One region of the Burkholderia theae genome, then DNA from elsewhere that is predicted to be linked to it. Evidence: predicted binding sites of a transcription regulator. Region 1 holds the regulator's gene; each other region holds the start of a gene.
The links. Region 1 encodes HrcA, which represses chaperone genes, less so after heat shock. Its sites were predicted from a motif close to TTAGCACTCNNNNNNNNNGAGTGCTAA; they were not measured.
Positions count from the first base shown of each region.

Region 2: the regulator HrcA is predicted to act here: its motif matches at 1,304-1,330, upstream of rpoH (RNA polymerase sigma factor RpoH).
Region 3: the regulator HrcA is predicted to act here: its motif matches at 4,829-4,855, upstream of groES (co-chaperone GroES).
Region 4: the regulator HrcA is predicted to act here: its motif matches at 3,546-3,572, upstream of groES (co-chaperone GroES).

Region 1 is NZ_CP183461.1:781,023-788,214, forward strand. It holds gene ACN22W_RS03680 (carbohydrate-binding protein) at 1-1,428, shown strand, start outside; gene recN (DNA repair protein RecN) at 1,557-3,206, opposite strand; gene ACN22W_RS03690 (NAD kinase) at 3,226-4,128, opposite strand; gene hrcA (heat-inducible transcriptional repressor HrcA) at 4,260-5,282, shown strand; gene hemH (ferrochelatase) at 5,408-6,472, shown strand; gene ACN22W_RS03705 (RNA-binding S4 domain-containing protein) at 6,557-6,964, shown strand; gene ACN22W_RS03710 (hypothetical protein) at 6,936-7,097, opposite strand.
Region 2 is NZ_CP183461.1:3,316,711-3,323,902, forward strand. It holds gene ACN22W_RS15650 (nuclear transport factor 2 family protein) at 34-417, opposite strand; gene ACN22W_RS15655 (acyloxyacyl hydrolase) at 463-1,032, opposite strand; gene rpoH (RNA polymerase sigma factor RpoH) at 1,393-2,328, shown strand; gene cydP (cytochrome oxidase putative small subunit CydP) at 2,686-2,964, shown strand; gene ACN22W_RS15670 (cytochrome ubiquinol oxidase subunit I) at 2,954-4,534, shown strand; gene cydB (cytochrome d ubiquinol oxidase subunit II) at 4,566-5,702, shown strand; gene cydX (cytochrome bd-I oxidase subunit CydX) at 5,757-5,879, shown strand; gene ACN22W_RS15685 (family 20 glycosylhydrolase) at 6,435-7,192, shown strand, end outside.
Region 3 is NZ_CP183461.1:940,784-947,975, reverse strand. It holds gene ACN22W_RS04390 (hypothetical protein) at 1-1,234, opposite strand, end outside; gene ACN22W_RS04385 (rubredoxin) at 1,339-1,509, opposite strand; gene ACN22W_RS04380 (hydroxymethylpyrimidine/phosphomethylpyrimidine kinase) at 1,764-2,630, shown strand; gene groL (chaperonin GroEL) at 2,775-4,415, opposite strand; gene groES (co-chaperone GroES) at 4,462-4,755, opposite strand; gene ACN22W_RS04365 (response regulator transcription factor) at 5,554-6,357, opposite strand; gene ACN22W_RS04360 (hypothetical protein) at 6,591-6,947, opposite strand; gene ACN22W_RS04355 (GntR family transcriptional regulator) at 7,116-7,192, shown strand, end outside.
Region 4 is NZ_CP183462.1:2,245,564-2,252,755, reverse strand. It holds gene ACN22W_RS27595 (PTS sugar transporter subunit IIA) at 1-178, opposite strand, end outside; gene ACN22W_RS27590 (hypothetical protein) at 291-509, opposite strand; gene ACN22W_RS27585 (DUF6697 family protein) at 568-939, opposite strand; gene groL (chaperonin GroEL) at 1,570-3,210, opposite strand; gene groES (co-chaperone GroES) at 3,223-3,513, opposite strand; gene ACN22W_RS27570 (LysR substrate-binding domain-containing protein) at 3,667-4,626, opposite strand; gene ACN22W_RS27565 (M20 aminoacylase family protein) at 4,810-5,931, shown strand; gene ACN22W_RS27560 (ABC transporter substrate-binding protein) at 5,985-6,767, shown strand; gene ACN22W_RS27555 (porin) at 6,820-7,192, shown strand, end outside.

The sequences.
Region 1 (7,192 bases):
CCGGACCAATTCGACTACCTGTTCGTCGACCTGCCGAAAATGAGCAACTGTGGCTGGAGCGGCCTTGCCGCGACGCCGGGCAACTGGATCCTGTCGAACGCGAGCGGCCACGGTTACTGGATGTGGTCGCACGAGTTCGGCCACAACCTCGGCGCGAAGCATCCGGGCTCGCTCGTCGATTGTCCGACGCCGGGCGGCACGGTCGAGGTCGGCGGCGCATGTCGCGCCGGCAAGGTCGACGATCCGTCCGACACGATGGGGGGCGGCGGTCGGCGCCTGTATCCGGCGAGCTACCAGCTGTTCGCCGGCTGGCTCGGCGAAGCCGACGTACCGGAGATTCGCGCCGACGGCACCTACCGGCTTGCCCCGCTGTGGGGCGATGCGCCGGGCGCGAAAGCGTACCGGGTCGCGCGCACCGACGGCTCGACGCTGTGGTTCGAGTTCCGCCAGCCGCTGCGCGGTTTCGACGACTGGAAGGCGGGCGATCCGTTCGTCAACGGCGTGATCGTGCGGACCGTTGCGCACGGCGGCAACGTGCTGACGAACACGCTGGTCGATGCGATGCCCGGCAGCGCGGACGGCATGAAGGACGCGCCGCTGATGCCCGGGCACACGTTGCACGATACGCTGTCGGGCAAGCTCGTCACCGTGAAATCGGTCGGGCCGGACGGCGCGGTGATCGAGGTGAGGAACGACGGCCTGCTGCTGCCGAACGCGGTGGTCACGGGCCCGCAGCAGGCGGACGCGGGCGCGCGGGTCGTGCTGTCGGGCGCGTCATCGGGCGGCGAGCATCTGCGCTACGCATGGAGCGCGCCGGCCGGCATCGACGCGAAGCCGGACGGCGCCGAGCTGCGCTTCGTTGCGCCGGCACTCGAGCAGGACCGCGACTACGCGTTTCGCTTGACCGTCGCCAACGACCACGACTACACGGCGCAGGCGACGCACGTCGTCAAGGTGAAGGCGCAGGAGGTCGTCGCGCCGCCGCGCGCGGCGATCGGCGGACCGGCGTCGGCCGACGGCGGCGCGAGCGTCACGCTGTCCGGCGAGTCGTCGACGGGCAAGGGGCTGAGCTATGCGTGGACGGGGCCGGCCGGCGTGCCGCTCGTGCAGACCGGCGCGGTCGCGACGTTCACCGCGCCGACGGCGGCGGATGAGCGGCGCTACGACTTCAGGCTGGTGGTGACCGATGCGCTGGGCCGCACGTCCGACGCGACCCACCGCGTGACCGTGCACGCATCGGTCGGCGAGGGCGTGGCCGCGTGGGATCCCAGGCAGACCTATGCGCAGCCGTGCCAGAAGGTCAGCCATGCGGGCAAGGTCTGGGCCAACGGCTGGTGGGTGCTGGGCGACGTGCCCGGCACGGGCGGCGAGTGGGCCGCGTGGCGCCCGGTCGGTGCGGCCAACATGCACGAGCAGTGCAAGGGGTAACGTGCGGGCGGCAGGGCGGGCGCGATGCGGCGCGTGGGGCCGCATGCGGGGGCTGGGCCTGGCCGGATGAATCGTGCGAGTCCGCCCCCGGCCCTTGCATGGCCGGGCGCCGAGTCGTGACGGCCGCGTCAGGCCGCCAGCATTTCCTTTGCGTGCTTGCGCGTCGTGGCCGTGATCTCGAGCCCGCCGAGCATCCGCGCGACTTCCTCGATCCGGTTGGCCCGGTCGAGTGCGACGACCGTCGAGACCGTGCCGCCGCGGTCGTCGGCGCCCTTCGCGACCTGGAAGTGGTGGTCGCCGCGCGCGGCGACCTGCGGCAGGTGCGTCACGCACAGCACCTGACGGTCGCGCCCGAGCTGGTGCAGCAGGCGGCCGACCACTTCGGCGACGCCGCCGCCGATCCCCGTATCGACTTCGTCGAAGATCAATGTCGGCGTCGGGCTCGCCGCGCTGGCGATGACCGCGAGCGCGAGACTGATCCGCGCGAGCTCGCCGCCCGACGCGACTTTCGCGAGCGGCCGCAGCGGCACGCCGGCGTGCCCGGCGACCCGGAATTCGACCTGCTCGAGCCCGTGTGGGCCGCCGTCGGCGAGCGGCACGAGCGAGACTTCGAAACTTCCGCCCGCCATCGACAGTTCCTGCATGCCAGTCGTGACGGCCGTGCCCAGCGCCCTGGCGGCCTGTGCTCGCGCCTTGGACAGATGCTTCGCGTCGGCGAGATAGGCTTCCCGCGCCTTGGCCTGGATCGCCTCGAGCGCGCCGAGATCGGCGGCCGCGTCGAGCGCGGCGAGCTGGGCGCGCCGCGCCGCATGTTCTTCGTGCAGCGTGTCGGGCGGCAGCCGGAACTTGCGGGCGGTCGAGTGCAGCGCATCGAGGCGCGTTTCGACCTGCGCGAGCCGCTCGGGATCGAGATCGACGCGCTGCGCGTAGTGCGACAGCGAGTAGACGGCTTCCTGCAGCTGGATCTCGGCCGGTTCGAGCGACGCGAGCGCGTCGCCGAGCGTGGTGTCGTAGTCGGCGAGGCTGCGCAGCTTCGACACGATCGCGCCGAGCTGCGCGAGCATCGCGTCGTCGGCCTCGGACAGCGCGTTGAGCGCGCCCCGTACGCCTTCGATCAGGTTCGCCGAATGCGACAGGCGCTTGTGCTCGTTGCTGACCTCATCCCATTCGCCGGCCTGCGGCGCGAGCTTGTCGAGCTCGGCGAGCTGCCACGCGAGCTTTTCGCGTTCGAGCTGCAGCTCGCGCTCGTGCGCCTTCGCGGCGTCGATCGCCTGCGTCGCGTCGCGCCAGACGCGCCACGCGCGCGCGACGTTCGCGGCATCGGCGACGAGCCCCGCGTGCGTATCGAACAGCTCGCGCTGCGCGTCGGGCCGCATCAGCAACTGGTGCGCGTGCTGGCCGTGGATGTCGACGAGCATCTCGCCGAGTTCGCGCAGCTGCGCGAGCGTCGCGCTGGTGCCGTTGATGAACGCGCGCGAACGGCCGTTCGCGTCGATCACGCGGCGCAGCATCACGGTGTCCTCGGCGTCGAACGCGTGTTCGTCGAGCCAGCGCACGACGCGGTCGTGCGGCGTGAATTCGGCCGTGATGTCGGCGCGGCCGCAGCCGGTGCGCACGACGCTCGCGTCGGAGCGTTCGCCCAGTGCGAGCGCGAGGGCGTCGATCAGGATCGATTTCCCGGCGCCGGTTTCACCGGAAAACACGGAAAAGCCGCTGTCGAATTCGAGATCGAGCGCGGCGACGATGACGAAGTCGCGTATCGAGAGGTGGCGGAGCATGGTGTCGGGCGGAGGGGCGTCAGGACGCCTTGTCGTCTTCGTTCGATGCGTGTTCGTTCCAGTGCAGCTTCTTGCGCAGCGTCGTGTAGTAGCTGTAGCCGATCGGGTGCAGGAACGGCACCGTATGCTTCGAGCGGCGCACCTCGATCGTGTCGTTCAGTTCGAGCGAGGTGAACGACTGCATGTCGAAGTTCACGTTGACGTCGCGCCCGCCGACGATCTGGATCGCGATCTTCGTGTCGTCCGGCAGCACGATCGGCCGGTTCGACAGCGCGTGCGGCGCGATCGGCACGAGCACGATGCCCTGCAGCTGCGGATGGAGGATCGGGCCGGCCGACGACAGCGCATAAGCGGTCGAGCCCGTCGGCGTGGCGACGATCAGGCCGTCCGAACGCTGGTTGTACATGTACCGGCCGTCGACCGACGCGCGCAGCTCGACCATCCCGGAGAAGCCGCTGCGGTTGACGACGACGTCGTTGAATGCGATCGCGTGGTAGATCGGTTCGCCGTCGCGCATGATCCGCGCCTCGAGCAGCGAGCGCTCCTCGCGCTCGAACTTGCCCGACAGCATCACGGGGACGAGCGCATGCATGTCGGCGGCCGCGATGTCCGTGATGAAGCCGAGCCGCCCGTGGTTGATCCCGATCAGCGGCGTCCGGTACGGCGCAAGCTGGCGGCCGATGCCGAGCATCGTGCCGTCGCCGCCCAGCACGACCGCCACGTCCGCACGCGCCCCGATTTCGGCCGGGGTGAGCGCCGGGTAACCGGTGATGCCGAACTCGCGCGCGGTATCGCCTTCGAAGACGACCTCGAAGCCCAGCTTCGCGAGGCTGGCAGCCAGGGTGGCGAGCGGCTCGGCGATGCCGGGCGTGTTGCTCCGGCCGACGAGCGCGACAGTATTGAACTGATTACCGGTTTTCATGCCGGCATTACACCATAGCTCGTTGACGAAAAGAACCGGCTGTGCACCGGCGGGGCCGGATCGGGCCGGCCCGCGCAATGGCGGCCGACGCCACTCGCCGCGGTCGCGCGGTTGCGCTAAAATTTTCCACCATGCTAGATCCTCGCGCACGAACCCTCCTGAAAACCCTGATCGAACGGTATATCGCCGACGGTCAGCCAGTCGGATCGCGCACGTTGTCCCGTTATTCCGGGCTCGAGCTGAGCCCGGCGACGATCCGCAACGTGATGTCCGACCTGGAGGAACTCGGCCTCGTGTCGAGCCCGCACACGTCGGCCGGCCGCGTGCCGACGCCGCGCGGCTACCGGCTGTTCGTCGACACGATGCTGACGGTCGAGACGCCGATCGACGCCGAGGCCGTCGCGCGGCAGGTGCAGAACACGCTGCAGGCCGGCGAGCCGCAGCAGCGGGTGGTCGCCGCCGCGGCGAGCGTGCTGTCGAACCTGTCGCAGTTCGCGGGCGTCGTGCTGACGCCGCGCCGCAGCCACGTGTTCAAGCAGATCGAGTTCATGCGGCTGTCGGACAAGCGCATCCTGCTGATCATCGTCACGCCCGAGGGCGACGTGCAGAACCGGATGCTCGCGACGCCGCGCGATTACTCGCCGTCGCAACTCACCGAGGCGTCCAACTACATCAACGCGCATTTCGCCGGCCTGTCGTTCGACGAGGTGCGCCGCCGCCTGCGCGACGAGATCGACCAGTTGCGCGGCGACATGACCGCGCTGATGCATCTGGCGGTGACGGCCAGCACCGAGGTGCCCGACACCGAGGACACCGTGCTGATTTCCGGCGAGCGCAACCTGCTCGAGGTGGCGGACTTGTCGTCCGACATGGCGCGGCTGCGCAAGCTGTTCGACGTGTTCGACCAAAAGACGGGCCTCCTGCAACTGCTCGACGTGTCGAGCCACGCCCAGGGCGTGCAGATCTTCATCGGCGGCGAATCGACGCTCGTGCCGATCGAGGAAATGAGCGTCGTCACCGCGCCTTACGAGGTGAACGGGCAGATCGTCGGCACGCTCGGCGTGATCGGCCCGACCCGGATGGCGTACAACCGCGTGATTCCGATCGTCGACATCACCGCGCGCCTGCTGTCGCTGACGTTGAGCCAGCAGTAGCACACCCGATCCCGCCCCGTCATCGTGCCGCGGCGCCGTGCGTGCCGACAGTCGGCCGAACGGTACGGGGCGGCCCGCTATAATTGAGAGCCGTCCGGTCCCGTGCCCCGAGCACGTTCTTGCCCATGCGTTTCGATCTTGAGCCGCCTTCGAGCATCGCGGCCGCCCACCGCATCGGCGTGCTGCTGATCAATCTCGGCACGCCCGACGCGCCCACGCCGCGCGCAGTACGGCGCTATCTGGCCGAATTCCTGTCGGATCCGCGGGTCGTCGAAATTCCGCAGGTCGTCTGGCAGGTGTTGTTGCGTACGCTGATCCTGCCGCTGCGCAGCCGCGCGTCCGCGAAGAAATACGCGGCCGTCTGGATGCCGGAGGGCTCGCCGCTGCGCGTGCACACCGAGCGCCAGACCGACGGCGTGCGGCACCTGCTCGTGTCGAACGGCTATCACGTGCTCGTCGACTACGCGATGCGCTACGGCAGCCCGAACATTGCGCACGCGCTCGCGCAGTTCAAGCGCTCGGGCGTCGAGCGCGTGCTGCTGATGCCGATGTATCCGCAATACTCGGCGTCGACCACGGCCACCGCGTTCGATGCCGCATTCGACGCGCTCGCGCGCATGCGCAACCAGCCGGAGGTGCGCACGGTGCGGCACTACGCCGACCATCCGGCCTATATCCACGCGCTTGCCGAGCAGGTGCGCCAGTACTGGGCGCAGCACGGCCGGCCCGACTTCGCGGCGGGCGACAAGCTCGTGCTGAGCTTTCACGGCGTGCCGAAGCGCACGCTCGACCTCGGCGACCCGTATCACGACCAGTGCCAGCAAACAGGCGCGCTGCTGATGGCCGCGCTCGGGCTGTCGACGACCGAATGCCGCGTCACCTTCCAGTCGCGCTTCGGCAAGGCCGAATGGCTGCAGCCGTACACCGCGCCGACGCTGCGCGAGTTCGGCGAGGCAGGCGTGCGGCGGGCCGACGTGTTCTGTCCCGGTTTCACGGCCGATTGCCTGGAGACGATCGAGGAGATCGGCATGGAAGTGCGCGACGAGTTCCTCGCCGGCGGCGGCAAGGCGTTCCACCGCATTCCGTGCCTGAACGGCGCACCCGCGTGGCTCGGCGCGATCGGCGAGATCGTCGCCGAGAATCTGCAGGGCTGGCCCGTCAAGGCCGCGCAGCCCGAAACGGTGAACTGAGATGGAACGACACCCGCGCACATTTCATTCGCTGCGCGCCGGGGAGGCGGTCAGCCTCCTTGGGGCGGCCCGGCGGAGGCTGACATGAACTACAAGATTTCCACGGAACCGGGCGCGAAGCTGCGCATCGACAAATGGCTGTGGGCAGCCCGGTTCTTCAAGACGCGCTCGCTCGCGACCGATGCGGTCGACAAGGGGCACGTGAAGATCGGCGGTTCCGCGATCAAGCCGGCGAAGGAGGTGCGCGTCGGCGACGAGGTCGAGATTGCGATGGACGGCATCGTCTGGCACATTGCCGTGCGCGGCGTGTGCGATGTGCGCGGGCCGGCGAGCGTCGCGCAGACGCTTTACGAGGAAACGGAAGCGGGGCGGGCCGCGCGGCTCGCCGAACTGGAGCGGCGTCGCACGTATCGCGAGCCGGCGGCCGAGCTGCACGGCCGGCCGACGAAGCGCGACCGGCGCATCATCGACAGATTTTCTGGTGGGAGCTGAACATCTGGTCGAACGTCGCCCGCGCGCTTCCGTATTCGGTCGTGCGATCGGTGACGGCTCCCGACAGGCAGATGGTGGTGGTGCCGGCAATGAGTACCAGCGCGACCACCGAAATCGCAAAGGTCAGTTTCACGGTACTCCCCTCGAGAAGACGGGTGAAAAGGCGCCTGGTGGATGTAAGGCGACGGTCAGCTTAGGGTAAACACGCTTTTCCGACGCTTGAGTGGA
Region 2 (7,192 bases), 1.2 Mb from region 1:
CGGTCGGGACATGAAAAAGAGCGCCACGTGCGCTCATGTCTCGGTCGCGCACCGCGTCGCCTGCCAGGCGAGCAGGCTCCAGCGGCCCTGCTCGTGGGTGTGGACGGACGTATAGGCAATCGGGAAGACCAGGCCGCCGTTGTTCGTTTCCATCTCGATCAACGCGCGCCCGGTGACGACGCAGGTTTCGTCGCCAACGGGCAACACGTCCTGCGACTGGATTTCGATCTGACGATAGCGACGGCGGCCTGCGACGATGGCGTCGATGAACTGCTGCTTGGTTTCACGTTTGCCGTTGGTGTGAACAAAGAACACCTTGTCCGACAACAGCGCGTCGAGCGCCTCGCCGTCCCCGTCCACCATCGCCCGGAACCGATCGCGCTCGAGCGCGCGGATCGCATCGACCACCTTCGCCATCGCCTGACTCCTCGGCAACGCGCACGCCGTGCGCGGGCATGCGGATCAGAAGTTGTACTGCACGTAGAACTGGTGGAAATTTATACCAGGATTCGGCTCTTTGATACCCGCGTTAGACACATGTTGAAAACGGTAACCGACCTGATATTGTTGCCGTTCCCCGAACTGCGCGCCGACACCGACGACGTCCACGAACTGGAACGAGGTCCCCAGCGAAAGATGGGTGGAGATCGTCGGCGAAGTCAGGAAGCGGATGCCGGCGCCGGCCTCGACGAACGGGCGCACCTGGCCCGCGCTCTTGATGAAGCGGAACATCGGCGTCGCGCCGAATTCGCCGAGGCCGCTGTGAACGTTGCCGCCCGTGTGCCAGTAGCCGACGTGGCCTTCCATCACGAACGTGAAGTGCCAGCCGCCGATTTCCCACCAGTTCCAGCCCGGATCCCACACCACGCCGAGATCGGCCTTGTCGATCCCGTGACGATCCGAAAACCCGCCGCCCGCCTGGATCCCCCATCGATCCGCAAATGCCGCGCCCGATCCGCCCAGAAGTGACGCCGCCAGCATCGCGTGCAGCGCAAGCCGGCTGCGGGGCCGGCGATTCTTCTTATTGTTCATCTGACACTCCAACTTTTTGGGTTGAATGGAGCCGGCCGCACCGGCCTGGCCCGAGCGAACTGAATGGTATGGTAAAGGACTTTTCGGATCGGCATCGCGAAGCGAAATGGCTTCCTTCCAAAACGACAAAAATCGAAATCGTCTACTGATTCCTATCAGAAACAACGGTTTACGGAACTTCGATCCGCCGCTTTGGTCGCAGATTAGACTATCGACTCGACTACTTCGATAGAAAACTGGGAACTCCGATGCCCACGCCCGCTCTAAGGAATTAGCACTCGGATTACGGGAGTGCTAAGATTGGCTCCGGTCTTTCATCCGAGACCCGGGGTTTGTCCCTGATTCCAAAGGAGTTTTTTAGTGAGCAACGCCCTGACCCTTCCGAACACCCTGAGCCCGACGCCGGCCAAGGCCGAATCGGCAGGCTCGCTGGCGCTCGCAGCTCAATCGATGTTGCCGGGCCAGCTGGGCAACATCGACGCGTATATCCAGGCCGTCAATCGCATTCCGCTGCTGACGCCGGAAGAGGAACGCCAGTACGCGACCGAATTCCGCGAAAACAACAACCTCGATTCGGCGCGCCGCCTCGTGCTGTCGCACCTGCGGCTCGTCGTGTCGATCGCGCGCAACTATCTCGGCTACGGCCTGCCGCACGGCGACCTGATCCAGGAAGGCAACATCGGCCTGATGAAGGCCGTGAAGCGCTTCGATCCGGCCCAGAACGTGCGTCTCGTGTCGTACGCGATCCACTGGATCAAGGCCGAAATCCACGAGTACATCCTGCGCAACTGGCGCATGGTGAAGGTCGCGACGACGAAGGCGCAGCGCAAGCTGTTCTTCAACCTGCGCAGCCACAAGAAGAGCATGCAGGCGATGACGCCCGAGGAAATCGACGGCCTCGCGCAGGAGCTCAACGTCAAGCGCGAAGACGTGTCCGAGATGGAAACGCGCCTGTCGGGCGGCGACATCGCGCTCGAAGGGCAGGTGGAAGACGGCGAGGAGTCGTACGCGCCGATCGCCTACCTGGCCGACTCGCATAACGAGCCGACCGCCGTGCTCGCCGCGCGTCAGCGCGACACGTTGCAGACGGACGGCATCGCGCAGGCGCTCGACGCGCTGGACGCGCGCAGCCGCCGCATCATCGAGGCGCGCTGGCTGCACGTCGACGACGACGGCTCGGGCGGCTCGACGCTGCACGATCTCGCCGCCGAGTTCGGCGTGTCGGCGGAACGTATCCGCCAGATCGAAGCGAGTGCGATGAAAAAGATGCGCACCGCCCTCGCCGAATACGCATAAATCCCCGACGATTTAGAGCGCCTCATCGAAAACCGCTGCCCGACCGGCAGCGGTTTTTTTTCGCCCGTCTTTTGCGCGTGCTTTTCACGCGCTTCTCCGTTCGTTTCTCCGCCGATTAATTGACCTGATTCATCAGGTATTAGGCTGTTTGCGGCCCCCTTCCGCATAACCTTGATCTGCCTCAAGTTTCGGTCCGCGTTTCGCGACGGTCTGCCGCAGCGCAGCACTCGGCATCGGAAAGCAGTCCTTTTAAAATTGGCATGTCCGGCGCAAAGGGATTAAAACAGCTTCACGGCCGTCATAAATCCGACGTAAAGTCGCCCCAAAACCGACCTAAATCGATTCAGGATATTCGCCTTGATCTCGATCAATAAAGAGCCTGCGCCGCCTCCCCCGCGGCCGGCCGGCACGATCGGCTGGCGCGCGCGCATCGCCGCGTGGGCACGCGGCCCGACCCTCGCCCGCGACATCACCCTGGTGCTGATCGTCAAGCTGATCCTCCTGATGTCGCTCAAATACGCATTCTTCAATCATCCGCAGGCCGAGCACATGTCGCTTCCGCCTGCCGCCGTCGCCGAGAAGCTGCTTTCGGTGCCGGCGCCTGCACCCACCGAGGGAGACCACCATGATAAGTAGTGAAGTCGTCGATCTGTCACGTCTGCAGTTCGGCATCACGGCGCTCTACCACTTCCTGTTCGTGCCGCTGACACTCGGCCTGTCCTGGCTGCTCGTCATCATGGAAGCGGTCTACGTGATGACCGGCAAGCAGGTCTACAAGGACATGACCCAGTTCTGGGGCAAGCTGTTCGGGATCAACTTCGCGATGGGCGTGACGACCGGCATCACGCTCGAATTCCAGTTCGGCACGAACTGGTCGTACTACTCGCACTACGTCGGCGACATCTTCGGCGTGCCGCTCGCGGTCGAAGGCCTGATGGCGTTCTTCCTCGAATCGACGTTCGTCGGCCTGTTCTTCTTCGGCTGGAACCGCCTGTCGAAGGTCAAGCACCTGATCGTCACGTTCCTCGTCGCGCTGGGTTCGAACCTGTCCGCGCTGTGGATCCTCGTCGCGAACGGCTGGATGAACAACCCGGTCGGCGCCGAGTTCAACTACCAGACGATGCGCATGGAGATGACGAGCCTGTTCGACGTGCTGTTCAACCCGGTCGCGCAGGTGAAGTTCGTGCACACGGTGTCGGCGGGCTATGTGTCGGCCGCGATGTTCGTGCTCGGCGTGTCGTCGTGGTACCTGCTGAAGAAGCGCGACGTCGACTTCGCGCTGCGCTCGTTCGCGGTCGCGGCCGGCTTCGGCCTCGCGGCGACGCTCTGCGTGATCGTGCTCGGCGACGAATCGGGCTATACGACTGGCGAAGTGCAGAAGATGAAGCTCGCCGCGATCGAATCCGAATGGGAAACGGCACCCGCGCCCGCTCCGTTCACGCTGATCGGCATTCCGAACCAGGAGGAACAGCGCACCGACTACGCGATCAAGATCCCGTACGCGCTCGGCCTGATCGCAACGCGCTCGATCGACGAACCCGTCATCGGCCTCAAGGACCTGATGAAGCGCAGCGAGGAGCACATCCAGAGCGGGATGATCGCGTACGGCGCGCTGCAGAAGATCAAGGAAGGCGACACCAGCGCCGCGACGCACGAGCTGTTCGACCAGCACAAGCAGTATCTCGGCTACGGGCTGATGCTCAAGCAGTTCACGCCGAACGTGGTCGACGCGACGCCCGAGCAGATCAAGGCCGCCGCGAAGAAGACGATCCCGCCGGTCGCGCCCGTGTTCTTCTCGTTCCGGATCATGGTGGCCCTCGGCTTCCTGTTCGTCGCGACGTTCGTTGCCGCGTTCTGGTTCTGCGCGCGCCGCGAACTGCTGCAGGACAACCGCCGCTGGTTCCTGCGCTACGCGGTGTGGGCGATCCCGCTGCCGTGGATCGCGATCGAATTCGGCTGGATCGTCGCCGAGCTCGGCCGCCAGCCGTGGACGATCGCGGGCGTGCTGCCGACGCACCTGTCGGCCTCGAGCCTGACGCCGACCGACCTGTACCTGAGCCTCGCGGGCTTCATCCTGTTCTACACCGCGCTGTTCGTCATCGAGATCAAGCTGATGTTCAAGTACGCGCGCCTCGGCCCGTCGTCGCTGCATACCGGCCGTTACCACCACGAACTCGCGGCCGCCAGCGAGCGCGCCCCGGCCTGAGCACGCACCCGAAACGGAACAAGGAATCGCTATGGACTATGCAACTCTCAAGCTGATCTGGTGGCTGCTCGTCGGCGTGCTGCTGATCGGCTTCGCCGTCACCGACGGCTTCGACATGGGAGCGACCGCGCTGCTGCCGTTCCTCGGCAAGACCGACGACGAGCGCCGCATCATCGTCAATACCGTCGGCGCGACGTGGGAAGGCAACCAGGTGTGGCTGATCACGGCCGGCGGCGCGATGTTCGCCGCCTGGCCGCTCGTCTACGCGGCGTCGTTCTCCGGCTTCTACTTCGCGATGCTGCTCGTGCTGTTCGCGCTGTTCTTCCGGCCGGTGGGTTTCGACTACCGCAGCAAGCGGCCTGACCCGCGCTGGCGCGCGGGCTGGGACTGGGGCCTGTTCGTCGGCGGCTTCGTGCCGGCGCTCGTGTTCGGCGTCGCGTTCGGCAACCTGCTGCAGGGCGTGCCGTTCAAGTTCGACAGCGACCTGCGCGTGACCTACTACGGCAGCTTCTGGGCGCTGCTGAACCCGTTCGCGCTGCTGTGCGGGCTCGTCAGCCTCACGATGCTCGTCGCGCACGGCGCCGCGTTCATCAAGATGAAGACCGACGGCGTGATCGCACGCCGTGCATCGATCGCGCTGCGCGTGTCGGCGTTCCTCGCCGTCGTGCTGTTCGTGCTGGCCGGCGTGCTGATCGCCTCATATATCGGCGGCTTCCACATCACGCGCGCCGCGGCGACCGACACGGTCGCGAACCCGCTGCTCAAGGACGTCGCCGCCGGCTCGGGCCTGTGGCTCGCGAACTACAGCCAGTATCCGTGGATGATCGCGGCGCCCGTCGTCGGGATCGCGGGCGGCCTGCTCGCGCTGCTGCTCGCCGGCTCGAAGCAGGAGAAGACGGCGTTCTTCTGCACCGGGCTGATGATCACCGGCGTGATCCTGACCGCGGGCTTCTCGATGTTCCCGTTCATCATGCCGTCGTCGCTCGACCCGCGCAGCAGCCTGACCGTGTGGGATTCGACGTCGAGCCACATGACGCTGCAGGTGATGCTGTTCGCGGTGATCGTGTTCCTGCCGATCGTCCTGCTCTATACGAGCTGGGTGTATCGCGTGATGCGCGGCAAGGTCACGCACCAGACGCTCGAAGAGAACAAGCACTCGATGTATTGAACCGGGCCGGGGCGCGCAGGCGCCCCCGCCCACCGTTTCGCAAGGAGTCGGATCATGTGGTATTTCAGCTGGATTCTCGGTATCGGCGTCGCGCTGTCGTTCGGCATCGTCAACGCGATGTGGCTCGAAGCGCGGCAGAAGACGCAGGAAGCGCCCGTGCGGGCGCGCCGCGACTGACGCGTGACGCGTGCGGCGGATCGCACCGCCGCTGTCCGGACAGAACCTCGCTTCGCGCGAGGTTTTTTTTCGTCCCGGCCGCGCGGACAGGCCCGGCACGCCGATGCCAATTTAGCGCCAGATTGATACCACTTGAATACCAATAAAAGGTTTCATAAGATCTTTGGACACGGCCGCTGACAGGCCGAATCCATCTGGTGGGGGAGACATGCGAATCCCGTTTATGGCGCGCGCCTGCGCGCCGTGTCGTCATCCGTGGGCGGCCGCGCCCGCCGTCGCCGTCGTGCGCGCCCGGTCGAGCGCAGCCGGTTGCGGCCGCCACGCCGCCGCGGCGGTTGCCGCGCGCCGCCGATGAGCACGCGTACGCCACCCCGCCGATCCGATCGGCACGCCTGCCCGCCCCCCGTTCCGTAACGCACGCCCCCGCGTGCCGAATGCGCGCGGTGCGGCCGCATCGCCCCGCGTGCTGTATCTCCCGCAGCTCCATTGAAAGACCCGAACGCAGCGACGTCGCTCCACGACGCCGCCACGCCCCCTTTTTTCTCAGGAGTTCGAATGAAGCGTACCTTGCCATCCCTGTTTGCCGGCCTGTTGATCGCGGCGCTGTCGCCGGTCGCGATCGGCGCGCAGCCTGCGTCGACCGCCGGCACCGCACCATCGGCAGCACAACCGGCCGCGCAACCGGCCAATCTCGCGGCGCTGCTGTCGAACGGCCTCGCGTTGCGCGTCGCCGTCGACAACAACCACGCGGCGGCCGCCGGCGTGCCGTGCGCCGATCTCGGCGCCGACGGCGCGGCCTGCGCGACGGGCCGCCTGATCCTGCAGAACCGCGGCCATCAGGCAATCGCCGACGGCGGCTGGAAGCTCTACCTGCACAGCATCCGCCGCCTGCTGCGGATCGACCGTCCGGGCTTCGCGCTGCGGCGGCTCACCGGCGACCTGTACGAACTGACGCCGCAGCCGGGCTCGGTGCGGCTTGCACCGGGCGAACGTATCGAACTGCCGTTCGTCGCCGAATACTGGCTGCTGCGCTACAGCGACGTGATTCCGCGCCCGTACGTGGTCGTCGACGGCGCGCCGCCGGCCGTGCTTCGTTACAACGACACCGACGACGAGCTTCGCTACGTCGAATCGCTGCCGGCCGACGCGCAGAACAACTCGACCGGCAACGCGCAGCCCGTGGCTGCACGGCCCGACGCAACCCGTGCGCTGCCGAGCGTGAAGCGCGAGCAGTCGCTGCCCGGCACGCTCGACCTGCGCGGCGTCGAACTCGCGCTGCCCAACCTGCCGGACGCGCAGGTCGCGGCGCTGCG
Region 3 (7,192 bases), 160 kb from region 1:
CCGCGATCTTCAGCAGCGCCGCGCGCAACATGTCGGACGCGTGGCGGTGTGCATCGAGACCGCCGTCGGCGAGCGGCACGCCGTGCGCCGCACGGCGCCACGCGAGCCCGAGCGTATCGGCCAGCAGCGCCGCGTGGCCGAGCCCGAGCGCGCACGCGGCCGTGCCGACCCGATAGGCGGCGCCGGACGCGTGCCACGCGGCACCCGCGTCGGCGGCGGCCGGATCGACCGCGAGATCGGCCATCGACGCATCGGCCGTCTGCAGGAAATCCTCATAGGCATGCGCATTGACGGTCACGACGCCAAGCGTGCGGGTCGGCGCGGCGACCACCGCATCGTGCTCGGCCCGCGCGGCATCGGCCTCCCACAGCGCTTCGGACGCGGGCGTGCCGGCGACGTGCCAGTCGACCGTCAGCCCGTAGTCGTGCAGCACGTCGACGAGCGCGACATCCTCGGCCGCGGCGCCGAACAGCGCGAAATCGCGCCACAACAGCGCAACCGCCTCGCACACGATTTCGGGCGGCGCACTGCGCCGACCCTGCGCATGCTCGCCGAGCAGCAGGTTCGTTCGCGCGAGAAAACGCTTCAGCTCGGGCGCGCCGCTTGCGCGCAGCGCACGCAGGCACGCGGTCGCGAGCCGCCAGAAATCGTACGGCCCGTCGTCGGTGAGCGCCGCCAGCATCGCGTCGAGTTCGTCGAGCGCCGCATCGGGCGCGCCGTGCTGTGCCCGCAGCACGCCGAGCAGCGCCTGCTCGTAGCGGGCGCGTATCCGGGTCGCGAACGCATCGGGCAGCGCGCGCAGCGTGGCTGGCGGCACCGCGCGGCCGACGAGCGCGAGCGCGTCGAGCGGCACGCTCGCGCGCAGGTCGGCGGCGCTTTGCGCACGCAACGCACGGAAATGCTCGAAGAGAACGGGCGAGCAGGCGAGCTCGCGCAGGTTGTGGCGCCCGACGGCCGCGCGGAAATCGCGCAACGCGGCACGCCAGCCGGCCGAAGTCGGCTCGGTGGCGACGAGCGCCGCGGCGGCCGACAGTTGCCCCGCGAAACGCGCGGCCGGCAGCCAGCCGGCTTCCGCCAGCACGGCCGCGGCAGCGGACAGCGGCGCGGTTGCGTCGTCGCGACGCTCGAATGCGTCGGCGGCCGCCGCAAGCCACGCGTCGGCCGCGCGCACCGCCCCACCACGCGGGTTGGGCAGTGCGTCAGGTTGGGGAACGTTCGCCGGATCGGCCGTCATGGACACGCGCGCCTGTCATCGTCGAGTCGCTCGCGCGAACCTCGGCGCGCGAGCGCCGGGCCGATGCGAGGCCTGAGCGGTGTGTCCGTGGGCCAAGGGTCCGGTCAGATCTGGACCATCTCGAAGTCTTCCTTGCGGGCGCCGCATTCGGGACACGTCCAGTTGATCGGGACGTCTTCCCAGCGCGTGCCCGGGGCAATGCCCTCTTCCGGCAGCCCGGCTTCTTCGTCGTAAATCCAGCCACAAATCAGGCACATCCAGCTCTTGTATTCCATCTTAAGCCGCGTCGGGAAAGTCGGTAAATTCGGGAGCCATGATGGTACCGTGTCGGGGCCGGACTGCCTAGCGATCACGCTGGAGTACGGCAACTACGTTGCGCTGCGCTAAAAAATCCGTCGTGCAGGCCGGATTACGCCGCATAATGGCTGAAAAGTGCGGCCTGCCGGGCAACACAGGGCCGAAAAAGCCCATTTCGCCTCGCCGTCCGCATACCCGTCGCTTTCCCGTTTTTCTCTTGCCCCATTTTTACATGTCCAGCAACGCCCCTCCGATCGTCCTCACCTTCGGCCTGTCCGATCCCACCGGCGGCTCCGGCCTCCAAGCCGATCTGATGACCCTGGCGAGCATGGGCTGTCACGGCGTGTCCGTCCTGACGGGCTACACCGTGCGCGACTCGGCCGCCTGCGACGAAGTGACCGGCCTCGATCCCGACGTCGTCGCCGCCCAGGCGCGCATGCTGCTCGAGGACATGCCGGTCGCCGCGTTCAAAATCGGCGCGGCGACGCGCGCGGAAGTCGTGAGCGCGATCGCCGAGGTCGTCGCCGACTACGACGGCGTGCCGCTCGTGCTTGCGCCGGACTTCACGCTCGACGACGAACACGTGCTGGCCGCCGACGACCTGCGCGAATCGATCGCCGACCTGCTGGCCCCCCAGACGACGCTGCTGGTCGCCGACTACGCGACGCTGATCGCGCTCGCGCAGCCGGACGGCGATGCCGAGGCGCCGAATCTCGACGCGGCCGTGTCGCACCTGCTGTCGCAGGGTTGCGAGTACATCCTGTCGTCCGAAATGGGCTCGCACCGGCTCGTCAACACGCTGTACGGCGAGGAAGGCCAGCTCCGCGAGGACATGTGGGATCGCTCGCCGCACCGGCTGATGGGCATCACCGACACGCTCGGCGCTGCGATCGCGGCGCTGCTCGCGAACGGCCAGGAGCCGCCCGAAGCGGTCCGCGAGGCGCAGGAGTACCTGTACCAGGCCGTGCGCGACGCGTTCCGGCCCGGCATGGGTGCGCATATGCCCGACCGGTTCTTCTGGGCGCGCAGCAACGAAGACTCGGACACGCCGCCGGCCACGAAGGTCGACCCGGTGCCGAGGACGTCGCACCGGCATTGAAGCGCGCGCGGCGGGCCTGAACGCCGGCCCGCGCGTGCAGCGAATCCCGTGCGCAAATAAAAAAAGACCCGCATCGCTGCGGGTCTTTTCTTTTGGCTGGAACGCGCATCGCTGCGCGCTCCGGACACCATCGACCGAAGTCGATTACATGTCCATGCCCATGCCGCCCATGCCGCCCGGCATGCCGCCAGCCATCGGTGCATCTTCCTTCGGCAATTCTGCAACAGCTGCGTCCGTCGTCAGCAGCAGGCCTGCAACCGAAGCTGCGTTCTGCAGTGCGGTACGCGTGACCTTGGTCGGGTCGACGACGCCGGCTTCGACCATGTCGACGTACTCGCCCGTCGCTGCGTTGTAGCCGTAGTTGCCATTGCCTGCAGCAACTGCCGCCACCACGACGCTGGCTTCTTCGCCGCCGTTCGTGACGATCTGGCGCAGCGGCTCTTCCATGGCGCGCAGCACGATCTTGATGCCGGCGTTCTGGTCGGCGTTCAGGCCGGTCAGGCCTGCGATCGCGGTGCGAGCGCGGATCAGCGCAACGCCGCCGCCTGCCACGATGCCTTCTTCCACAGCTGCGCGCGTTGCGTGCAGTGCGTCTTCGACACGTGCCTTCTTTTCCTTCATTTCGACTTCGGTCGCAGCACCGACCTTGATCACTGCCACGCCGCCGGCCAGCTTGGCCACGCGCTCTTGCAGCTTTTCACGGTCGTAGTCCGACGTCGCTTCTTCGATTTGCGCGCGCACTTGCTTCACGCGTGCTTCGATGTTCACGGCTTCGCCTGCGCCGTCGATGATCGTCGTGTTTTCCTTGCCCACTTCGATACGCTTCGCCTGGCCCAGTTCTGCCAGCGTTGCCTTCTCGAGCGTCAGGCCGGTTTCTTCCGCGACGACTTGACCGCCGGTCAGGATCGCGATGTCTTCCAGCATCGCCTTGCGACGATCGCCGAAGCCCGGTGCCTTGACCGCAACGGTCTTCAGGATGCCGCGGATGTTGTTGACGACCAGCGTTGCGAGCGCTTCGCCTTCGACGTCTTCAGCGATGATCAGCAGCGGACGGCCAGCCTTCGCGACTTGCTCGAGTACCGGCAGCAGATCACGGATGTTCGACACCTTCTTGTCGTGCAGCAGCACGAACGGGTTGTCGAGGACGGCGACTTGCTTGTCCGGGTTGTTGATGAAGTACGGCGACAGGTAGCCGCGGTCGAATTGCATGCCTTCGACGACGTCGAGTTCGTCGGCCAGCGACTTGCCGTCTTCGACGGTGATCACGCCTTCCTTGCCGACCTTGTCCATCGCTTCAGCGATGCGATCGCCGATCGACGAATCGCTGTTCGCCGAGATCGAGCCGACCTGCGCGATTTCCTTGTTCGTCGTGCACGGCTTGCTGATCTTCTTCAGCTCTTCGACAGCCGCTGCGACTGCCTTGTCGATGCCGCGCTTCAGGTCCATCGGGTTCATGCCCGATGCGACGTACTTCATGCCTTCGCGAACGATCGATTGCGCGAGGACGGTTGCCGTCGTCGTGCCGTCGCCTGCGTTGTCGCTGGTCTTGGAAGCGACTTCCTTGACCATTTGCGCGCCCATGTTCTGGAGCTTGTCCTTCAGCTCGATTTCCTTCGCGACCGACACACCGTCCTTGGTGACCGTCGGGCCGCCGAAGCTGCGCTCGAGCACCACGTTGCGGCCCTTCGGACCCAGCGTGACCTTGACTGCGTTGGCGAGAATGTTCACGCCTTCGACCATCTTCGAACGGGCGGAATCGCCGAATACGACGTCTTTAGCTGCCATCTTCTAACTCCTTGAATTCTTGGGAATATGTACCGTCGGAGGACGCTTAGTTAGCGTTGACCACGGCCATGATGTCTTCTTCGCGCATGACCAGCAGTTCCTGGCCGTCGACCTTCACGGTCTGGCCTGCGTACTTGCCGAACAGGACGCGATCGCCGACCTTCACGTCGAGCGCGATCTGTGCACCCTTGTCGTCACGCTTGCCCGGGCCGACCGCGAGGATCTCGCCTTGATCCGGCTTTTCAGCAGCGGCTTCGGGGATCACGATGCCCGAGGCGGTCTTGGTTTCCTGATCCAGGCGCTTGACGATCACGCGATCGTGCAAAGGACGAAGGTTCATATTCACTCCTCTCTTGACTGAGATTGAAGAACGCTTAGGGAATCTGCCCGGCAAATCGCCCGGCAGAGAATTGTTAGCACTCTCGTGCAGCGAGTGCTAATTATATGGACGGGTTTTGACAAATTCAAGAAGGGGACCCGGAGGATTTTTCCGGGCAGGCGGGGGGCGCTCGGCGCCGAGCTTCGTTCGCGTGAGATTGGGCGTGAGGCGACGTGGAAGAGGCCGGATCAACGGAAATATATCGAGCAAAAACAATAGCCTAGCAAAAACCATGAGCGACGGCGGCGGTATCCGCGAGGATAGCAGGAGTCGCCTGTTCGGTTCATCTCCATGGCCATGCAGCAGCGGTTGCGACACCTCGGGGATTCCCGTACATCCCGAGCGAGCACTGTCGAAACAAATAGGGTGCAAACGTATATTCGCGATCAACGCGCAGGCAGCGCGTCACGACGCCCTCCTCTCAGGATCGGAGCAGTTTGTCGCTTCACCGCGTCGCAGTCGACGCTTGACGGGCAGTCGTGAACTGCCTGATCGACCATGCATCGGCCGGAAGGACGAATGTCATCTCCCGAGCGAGGTCGGCCGGTTGCCTGTGAGAAAGCAACCGGCCCCGAAGCCGCCTGTTGGCGGAATGGTCAACATGCACTGCCGTGCGAGATCCGGACGATCTGTTCGTCGACCGGTCACCCATCGCATTCGTCTTGTCGCAGGGTCAGGTCGCGGGGATCTCGCTCGCCAAATCATCACGAGGAACCCCGCGGATCACTTTCACTGCACACCCCTCATTCACCGGACGAATCACGCGGCATTTTTAAAGCAGCGCACGGAAGCGGCGCCCTCAGTCATTCCTCCCCGCGCGACCTGACCAGGGACCATGAAATTCTCCGCCATCGACAAATCGTCGACCATATCGAGCCGATAGCCGTGCGTATACACAGCGCTCAATTGAAAGCCGTTTTCCGGACGAAGCGCCAATTTCTGACGAAGTCGATAGATGTGCGTGTCAAGGCTTCGCGACGTGCCATCCAGTGCCCGCCCCCATGCCAACGTCGACAAGGAATCCCGGGAGACTACGTTTCCAAGATTATTGAACAGGCAACTCGCCAAGGAAAATTCCTTCGCGGTCAAATCGATGTTTTTGCCGTGCAGGGTAATCGTGCGCATAAGCGGATTCACGACATACGCCCCAACCTCCACTCTATTATCGGCTTTTTTATTTCGACCGCTTCGACGCAGCAGCGCATTGATTCGAGCCATCAACTCGATCTCACGAAAGGGCTTGCCAATGTACTCGTCGGCTCCGGCATCCAGCGCAGCGGCGATATCCGCCTCCAGCGTTCTCGCCGCCAGAAATAAAACGACGGGCGCGTCTCCAAGATTGGCTCGAATCCAGTGCAACAAATTCAGACCGCTGGCGTCCGGGATTCTCCAGTCAAGCACCACGAGCTCCACGGCTTTCTTTCTCAGAAACTGAACGGCTCGCGCACTATCGCATGCCACCGAAATTTCCCGGTTTGACCCTCGCAGCGCCTTTTCAAATGCTGACGCCTGACCCGGATCTCCTTCCACTAACAGGATACTCATAACACCCCCAGCCTTCATCGACACGATTAATTTTCAGACCACTCCAATCGATCGCCCGAACATGCAAACACAAATTTAATATTTTTAACCACTACCGAGCGATTGAAATCTTCCTCACTCAAACTTCAACTTCAACTTCAAATCAACTCATAACGGACCCATTCGATCCGATACAACACAACCCGAGCGGACACCTGCACATTTTTTCGTGCATTCCCATATCGATAAAAGTAAATTCGGCGCCCTTTATTTCAAACAGTACGTGCTCGGCGACGAGCGTGGAAGTCTTGCTGCACCCATCGAAGTTCTCCATGGGCAGATAGCGGGTCTTTTCGCCCCCATTTCGCGCGTGACGCCGACTTTGCTTGCCGACCATTCACCCGGAGCCCTGCGGCTGCAATCACGCAGGTGAACACCCGTTCGCGAATGTCGAATGCGATTCCGATGAAGCCGCACTCACCGGGCCAGCCAATCATCACGAGAACGCCAGGCACTCTGGCACCGATATCAGGGACGCTCATGTCGACCTCGGTAGCGATCGGCGAATTGGGCAGATCCATCGGCGTCCGGCACGACGCCGCATTGTCTTCGCCCAATTCGTCCAACAAGTATGTCACTCAGATGTTACTGACATATCAGTAGGATATCGAGACGCGTGCCAAAGGTCAAAGCGGGTAAACCCGTTCGCCAACATTGACCCCTTTAGCAGCGAGTTGAAAACGGGGGGTGACCACGCTAATATGTTAGTAATATTTTTTTGCTGGATCACCGGACCCATGAACGGACTGACGGGTAGCACCCTTGCCGAACAGGCTCATCAGAAACTTGAAGAACTGATCGTGACGCTCGAGCT
Region 4 (7,192 bases), on a different replicon from region 1:
TGCTACGCGCGATGTAGCGCGCGGCGAGGTCGAACAACTGGATCGCGCTCTCGACCGGCACGTCGAGCAGGATGTTGTCCGGCGGACAGGCGTCGGCCAGCCGGGTCGCGAGCGGCATGCCGCCGCGCCGGTGGGGAAGGTCGGGTTGGCCGCCGACGGCGGCCTGCTGCGTTTGCATGCGGATCTCTCCGTGTCGGGATGACAGGGAAATCCTAGACAAAACCGCGTAAAGGCGGTGTCAGATACGCGGGGGGCCGGCATTAAAATTGTGTATCGATCTGCGAACATCTTCAGGTGCCCGACAGCACGAACGGCAGCGTCGTCAGCAGAAAGACCGAGATGCCGACGACCGGCGCACCGAACGCGATCGCCGCGAACGCCACCGCGGCGCTGGTCAGCACGAGGGTTCTCGACACCCGGCGGTGCCGGTCGTGTGCCGTCGCCCTGTCTTCGCGGATGGCATCGGCCCGCGCGCCGATCACGTGTTTCCAGAACGTCAAGCCAAGCATGATTGCTCCTGTATGAAAGACGACCGAGACGGGGCGCGCGATGCGCCGTGCATGCGTATCAGCAACGCTTGAGCTTGAGCACGCGCGAGATCTGCCCGGACGTGAAGCTGCTGTTGCGCACGTAAGGCGCGCAGTCGAGCGGCGCCGTGAGCGATTCGCTGACGACGTACTGGCCGACAAAGCGGAACGCATCCGTTTCCATCTTGATGAACACCGGAATCGCGTCGCGTTGTGCGGCGAGCGTCCTGCCGGCCGCGCGTGCGGACGCGCTGCCGTCGCAGAGGATCACGTCGGGTGCGTGCGGGTTGAGGTCCGTGCGCAGGCAGGCGGCCACGACCTTGCCGTTCTTCGTCGGCAGGAACGCCTGTTTGCTGCCGCCGCATGCGGTGTGGATGAATTCGCGCGTGTATTGCTTGTCGATCTCGAACATGACCGGACTCCCGTATCGGAAATTTCCGTGGATAAACTCAGGTATGCAAAGTAATTGGACCGGTTCGGCATGCCGGATGCGGGCATGCGGTCGGTCATCGCCGGCAAGGCGGATCGATGGCGCGTCGTTGCAAGGATGTACCGCACGCAGTCGCTTGAGCGCACGATGCGTGATTAGCGCATCGACGTCGTGTTCAAGCGTGCGCGGGAAAAACTACGGCGCGCACCGCCCGCCTGTCGGCAGGACGGTGGCTCGGGAAAAGGAGACGCAGGCGTCCTGCCTGTCAGGCAGAAAAGCAACTCGGAGGGCGAGGACTTCGGATGCGCATGGTGCGTGCTCGGTGAGGGATAGCGAACACATTCTAGTGAACGCACGCGCGGCCGCAAGTAAAAAGGTCGTAAAGGTTGCGGCAGCGTTATCGACTTGTGAAACGACTGATGACACAGGATGAATCGATGCAACGATACGCCACACGAAGTGTGTGCCCGACCGACGCGATACGCTTGCATGCCAAGCCGGACGGACGGTTCGCATGATCCAACGAAAAAACGCGTGACGACTGCCGTCGCCACGCGTTGCACGTTTCCACAAGACCGCGCGCATACCGGCGAACCGGCGCGCGGCGCTGTGTCAGAAATCGAAGCCCGGCCCACCCGCACCCGGCCCGCCCGGCCCCGCGACCGGCGCTGCATCCTTCGGCGCTTCGAACACGGTCGCATCGGTCGTCAGCAGCAACCCTGCCACCGACGCCGCGTTCTGCAGCGCCGTGCGCGTGACCTTGGTCGGATCGAGCACGCCCGATTCGACGAGGTCGCCGTACTCGCCGGTCTGCGCGTTGTACCCGAAGTTGCCCGAGCCTTCCGCGACCTTCGCGACGACGACGCTTGCTTCCTCGCCCGCGTTCGTGACGATCTGGCGCAGCGGTTCCTCGAGCGCGCGCAGCACGATCTTGATGCCTGCGTCCTGATCGGCGTTCACGCCCCTCAGTTCGCGGATCGCCTGCCGCACGCGGATCAGCGCGACACCGCCGCCCGGCACGATGCCTTCCTCGACGGCCGCGCGCGTCGCGTGCAGCGCATCGTCGACGCGATCCTTCTTTTCCTTCACCTCGATCTCGGTCGCACCGCCGACCTTGATCACCGCGACGCCGCCCGCGAGCTTCGCGACGCGTTCCTGCAGTTTTTCACGGTCGTAGTCGGACGTCGCTTCCTCGATCTGCACGCGGATCTGCTTCACGCGCGCCTCGATGTTCTTCGCATCGCCGGCGCCGTCGATCACGGTCGTGTTCTCCTTGCCGACCTCGATGCGCTTCGCCTGGCCGAGTTCGGCGAGCGTCGCCTTCTCGAGCGTCAGCCCGGTTTCCTCGGCGATGACCTGCCCGCCGGTGAGGATCGCGATGTCTTCGAGCAGCGCCTTGCGGCGGTCGCCGAAGCCCGGCGCCTTGACGGCAACCGTCTTCAGGATCCCGCGGATGTTGTTCACGACGAGCGTCGCGAGCGCTTCGCCCTCGACATCCTCCGCGATGATCAGCAGCGGCCGGCCCGACTTCGCGACCTGTTCGAGCACCGGCAGCAGGTCGCGGATGTTCGAGATCTTCTTGTCGTGCAGCAGGATGTACGGGTTCTCGATCTCGGCGATCTGCTTGTCGGGATTGTTGATGAAGTACGGCGACAGGTAGCCGCGATCGAACTGCAGCCCCTCGACGACGTCCAGCTCGTCGGCGAGCGACTTGCCGTCCTCGACGGTGATCACGCCTTCCTTGCCGACGCGGTCGATCGCTTCGGCGATACGCTGGCCGATCGACTCCTCGCCGTTCGCGGAGATCGTCGCGACCTGCGCGATTTCCTTGCTCGTGGTGGTCGGCTTGCTGATCTTCTTCAGTTCTTCGACGGCCGCCGCGACGGCCTTGTCGATGCCGCGCTTCAGGTCGAGCGGGTTGAGCCCGGCCGCGACGTATTTCTGGCCTTCGCGCACGATCGCCTGTGCAAGCACGGTGGCCGTGGTCGTACCGTCGCCGGCTGCGTCGCTGGTGCGCGACGCGACTTCCTTCACGAGTTGCGCGCCGATGTTCTGAAGCTTGTCCGCGAGTTCGATTTCCTTCGCGACCGACACGCCGTCCTTCGTGACGACCGGCGCGCCGAAGCTGCGTTCGAGCACGACGTTACGGCCCTTCGGCCCGAGCGTGACCTTCACCGCGTTCGCGAGAATGTTCACGCCTTCGGTCAGCTTCGAACGTGCGACGTCGCTGAAAATGATTTCCTTGGCTGCCATGATTGCGCTCCGTTATTGATTGACGACGGCGACGATGTCTTCCTCGCGCAGCACGAGGAACTCATTGCCGTCCACCTTGACGGCCTGACCCGCGTACTTGCCGAACAGCACGCGCTCGCCGACCTGCAGGTCGAGCACGATGCGCTGGCCGTCCGAGTCCTTGCGGCCGGGGCCGACGGCGATCACTTCACCCTGGTCGGGCTTCTCCGCGGCGCTGTCGGGGATCACGATGCCCGACGCGGTGGTGGTTTCCTGGTCGAGTCGTTTGACGATGACGCGGTCGTGCAAGGGGCGTAGGCTCATCTCTTCGTCCTGTCCTGTTCTGTCGAAATTGGCTGGCACTCTTCATCGGAGAGTGCTGACGAGTATAGAAACGAGCCGCGGCGCGATCCAATAACGGATTCGGAAATGCATTTGCGCGAATGCGCTATGGACGGGGGACGGGCGAGGCCGCCGTCAGATCAGCAGCGATACCGTCCTGAACAGCGCGAGATCCTCCTTGCGCGCCGATCGCGCATGGCGGCGGATCACGTGCAGCAGGCAATCGATGAAGCAGCGTGCTGCGTCGCTCAGCGTGCTGCTGCGGCGTGTGACGATGCCGAGGTCGCGCGGCTCGAACGTCTCCTTCAACTGCAACGCACGCATCCGGTCGCCGAACGGCGGCACGGCGGCGAGAATCGTCGGGCACCACGTGCACATGTCGGCCTGCTCGAGCATCGTCTGCAGCATCGCGACCGATTGCGCGCGCACGATGCGTCGCTCGTCGATCTGCGCGCCGTGGCGCGTGAACAGGTAGTCGACGAGTGCGGCCTGCCCGTCGGCCGCGAAATTCAGCACCCAGTCCCGGTCGAGCAGGTCGTGGATCGACCGCACGCGTTCGCACGGATGGCCGGCCCGCACCATGACCGAGGTGTCGTAGCGCAGCATCGGCTCGAACGCGAATTCCTGCGTGCCGCCCGGCTGGACGTGGCCGAGCGCGAAGTCCATGCTGCCGTCGCGCAACAACGGCTGCGCGACGGCCATCAGTGCTTCGTAGAGTTCGAGGCGCACGTCGGGCATTTGCTCGCGAAACCGCAGCACGGCTTCCGCGAGGAACGTCACCGTGAGCCACGGCGTTACGCCGATGCTCAGCCGGCCCTCGACGCGGCCGCGCATGCGCTCGAGATCGCTTTGCGCGTGTTCGAGCTGCTTCAGCACGAGTTTCGCGTGCGTGAGCAGCGTCTTGCCGTATTCGGTGAAGCCGATGCCTTCCGGCGCGCGCACGAGCAGCGGCAGGCGCTCGCTCGCTTCCAGTTCGCGCAGCGCGCGCGTGACGGCCGCCTGCGACAACCCGAGCAAGCGCGCCGCGCCGCGAATGCTCCCGGCCTCCGCGCTCGCGACGAGCGCCTGCAACTGATGCAGCTTCATCGTGCTCATGGTGCGATACCCGACAACGAAAGGTTGTCATCATAACGAAACCGCGGCTGTTCGCCGGGATTTTCGCTGCATACGATTCGGCCACGATCGGTCATCCGGGCGATCGACCGCAGAACGTATCGAGGAGAATCGGGGTTGGACCACGAACACATTCCATCGGAAATGGCGGCCATCGAGGCGGAGATGATTGCGCTGCGCCACCGGCTGCACGCGCATCCCGAACTCGGCTTCGAGGAACACGCGACCAGCGAACTCGTGGCCGATTGCCTGACAACGTGGGGTTATCGGGTAACACGCGGGCTCGGCGGCACGGGCGTGGTCGGCACGCTGACGCGCGGCGCCGGGAAGCGGCTCGGGCTGCGCGCGGACATGGACGCGCTGCCGATCCGCGAGACCACCGGGCTGCCGCATGCGAGCCGGCGCGACGGCGTGATGCACGCGTGCGGCCACGACGGTCATACGGCGATGCTGTTGGCGGCGGCGCGCTGCCTGACGGAACGCGAGCGCTTCGCGGGCACGCTGAACGTGATTTTCCAGCCGGCCGAAGAAGGGCTCGGCGGCGCGAAGCGGATGATCGACGACGGCCTGTTCACGCAGTTCCCGTGCGACGCCGTGTTCGCGATGCATAACGTGCCGGGCCTGCCGGCCGGCGTGCTCGGTTTCTGCGACGGCCCGGCGATGGCGTCGGCCGACGAGGTGCGCGTGCGCGTGATCGGGCGCGGCGGGCATGGCGCCGCGCCGCATACGACGATCGATCCGGTGGTGGTGTGTGCGTCGATCGTGATGGCGTTGCAGACGGTGGTGTCGCGCAACGTGAATCCGCAGGAACTGGCGATCGTCTCGGCCGGCTCGATCCATGCGGGCACCGCATCGAACGTGATCCCGCCGCATGCGGAACTCGAACTCAGCGTGCGCGCGTTGTCGCCGGACGTGCGCGCGCTGCTCGAACAGCGCATCCGCGCGATCGTGCACGGGCAGGCCGCGAGCTACGGCGCGACGGCCGAGATCGACTATCGATACGGCTATCCGGTGCTCGTCAATCATGCGGCGGAAACGGACTTTGCGCGCAACGTGGCCCGCGAGTGGGGCGGCGATGCGGCACTGATTCCGCATCTGCGGCCGATCGCGGCGAGCGAGGACTTCGCATTCATGCTCGAGGCTTGCCCGGGCAGCTACCTGTCGATCGGCAATGGCGACGGCGCGGCCGGATGCGGGCTGCATCACCCGGGCTATGACTTCAACGACGCGTGCCTTGCGACCGGCGCGAGCTACTGGATCGCGCTCGCGGAGCGATACCTCGCGTGATGCGGTTGCACGATTTCATTTCACGAATCACGATTTACACAAGGAGACTGGCAATGAAACAGTGGATGGTAGCGCTCGCGGTGGCGCTGGCGGCAGGGACGGCGCATGCCGGCGACTGGACGGGCAAGGAGATCCGCCTCGCGGTCGATCCGACTTACCCGCCGCTCGAATACAAGCTGCCCGACGGCACGCTGACGGGCTTCGGGATCGACATCACGAACGCGTTGTGCGCGGAACTGCACGCGCGCTGCGTGTGGGTCGAGTCGAGCTTCGACGGGATGATTCCGGGGCTGCTCGCGCGCAAGTTCGACGTGATCGCGTCGTCGATGACGATCACGCCGAAGCGGATGCAGCAGATCGCGTTCACGAACCGGATCTCGAACGCGCCGGCGCGACTGGTCGTGCACAAGGGGTCGCCACTGCTGCCGAGCGCCGAGTCGCTGAAGGGCAAACGCGTCGGGGTCGAGCAGGGTTCCGCGCAGGCCGACTACGCGGTCGCGAACTGGCAGCCGGCCGGCGTGCAGGTCGTGTCGTACCAGAACCAGGATCAGGTGTACGCCGATCTCGTGACGGGGCGGCTCGACGCAGCGTTCCAGGCATCGATCGCGGCCAGCGACGGGTTCCTGAAGAAACCTCAGGGCAAGGACTTCATGTTCGCGGGCGCGCCGATCGACGACGCGAAATACTTCGGGCAAGGCGACGGCCTCGGCTTGCGCAAGCAGGACAACGACCTGCGCGACGCGTTCAACCACGCGCTCGCGACGATTCTCGCGAACGGCACGTACCAGCGGATCAACCGCAAGTATTTCGACTTCGATATCTACGGCGGCAAGTAAGCGGCGGCGCACGCAACGTGCGCAGTCAGCCATAAATAAATAAGGATTACAGATGAACTGGAGATCGATTCTTGTCGCGATTCCGGCGCTGTGCGCAGTGCCCGCGTTCGCACAAAGCAGTGTCACGCTTTACGGCCTCGTCGATGCCGGCATCGACTACACGAACAACGTCGGCGGCCATGGCGCGTGGCAGATGGCAAGCGGCTTCGCACAAGGCAGCCGCTGGGGGCTGAAGGGTACCGAGGACCTGGGCGGCGGCTACAGCGCGCTGTTCCAGATCGAGAGCGGCTTCAACGTGAACAACGGCGCGCTCGCGCAGGGCGGCCGCATGTTCGGGCGTCAGGCCTACGTCGGGCTTGGCAGCACGCGCTTCGGCACGCTGACGCTCGGCCGGCAATACGATTCGGTCGTCGACTATCTCGCGC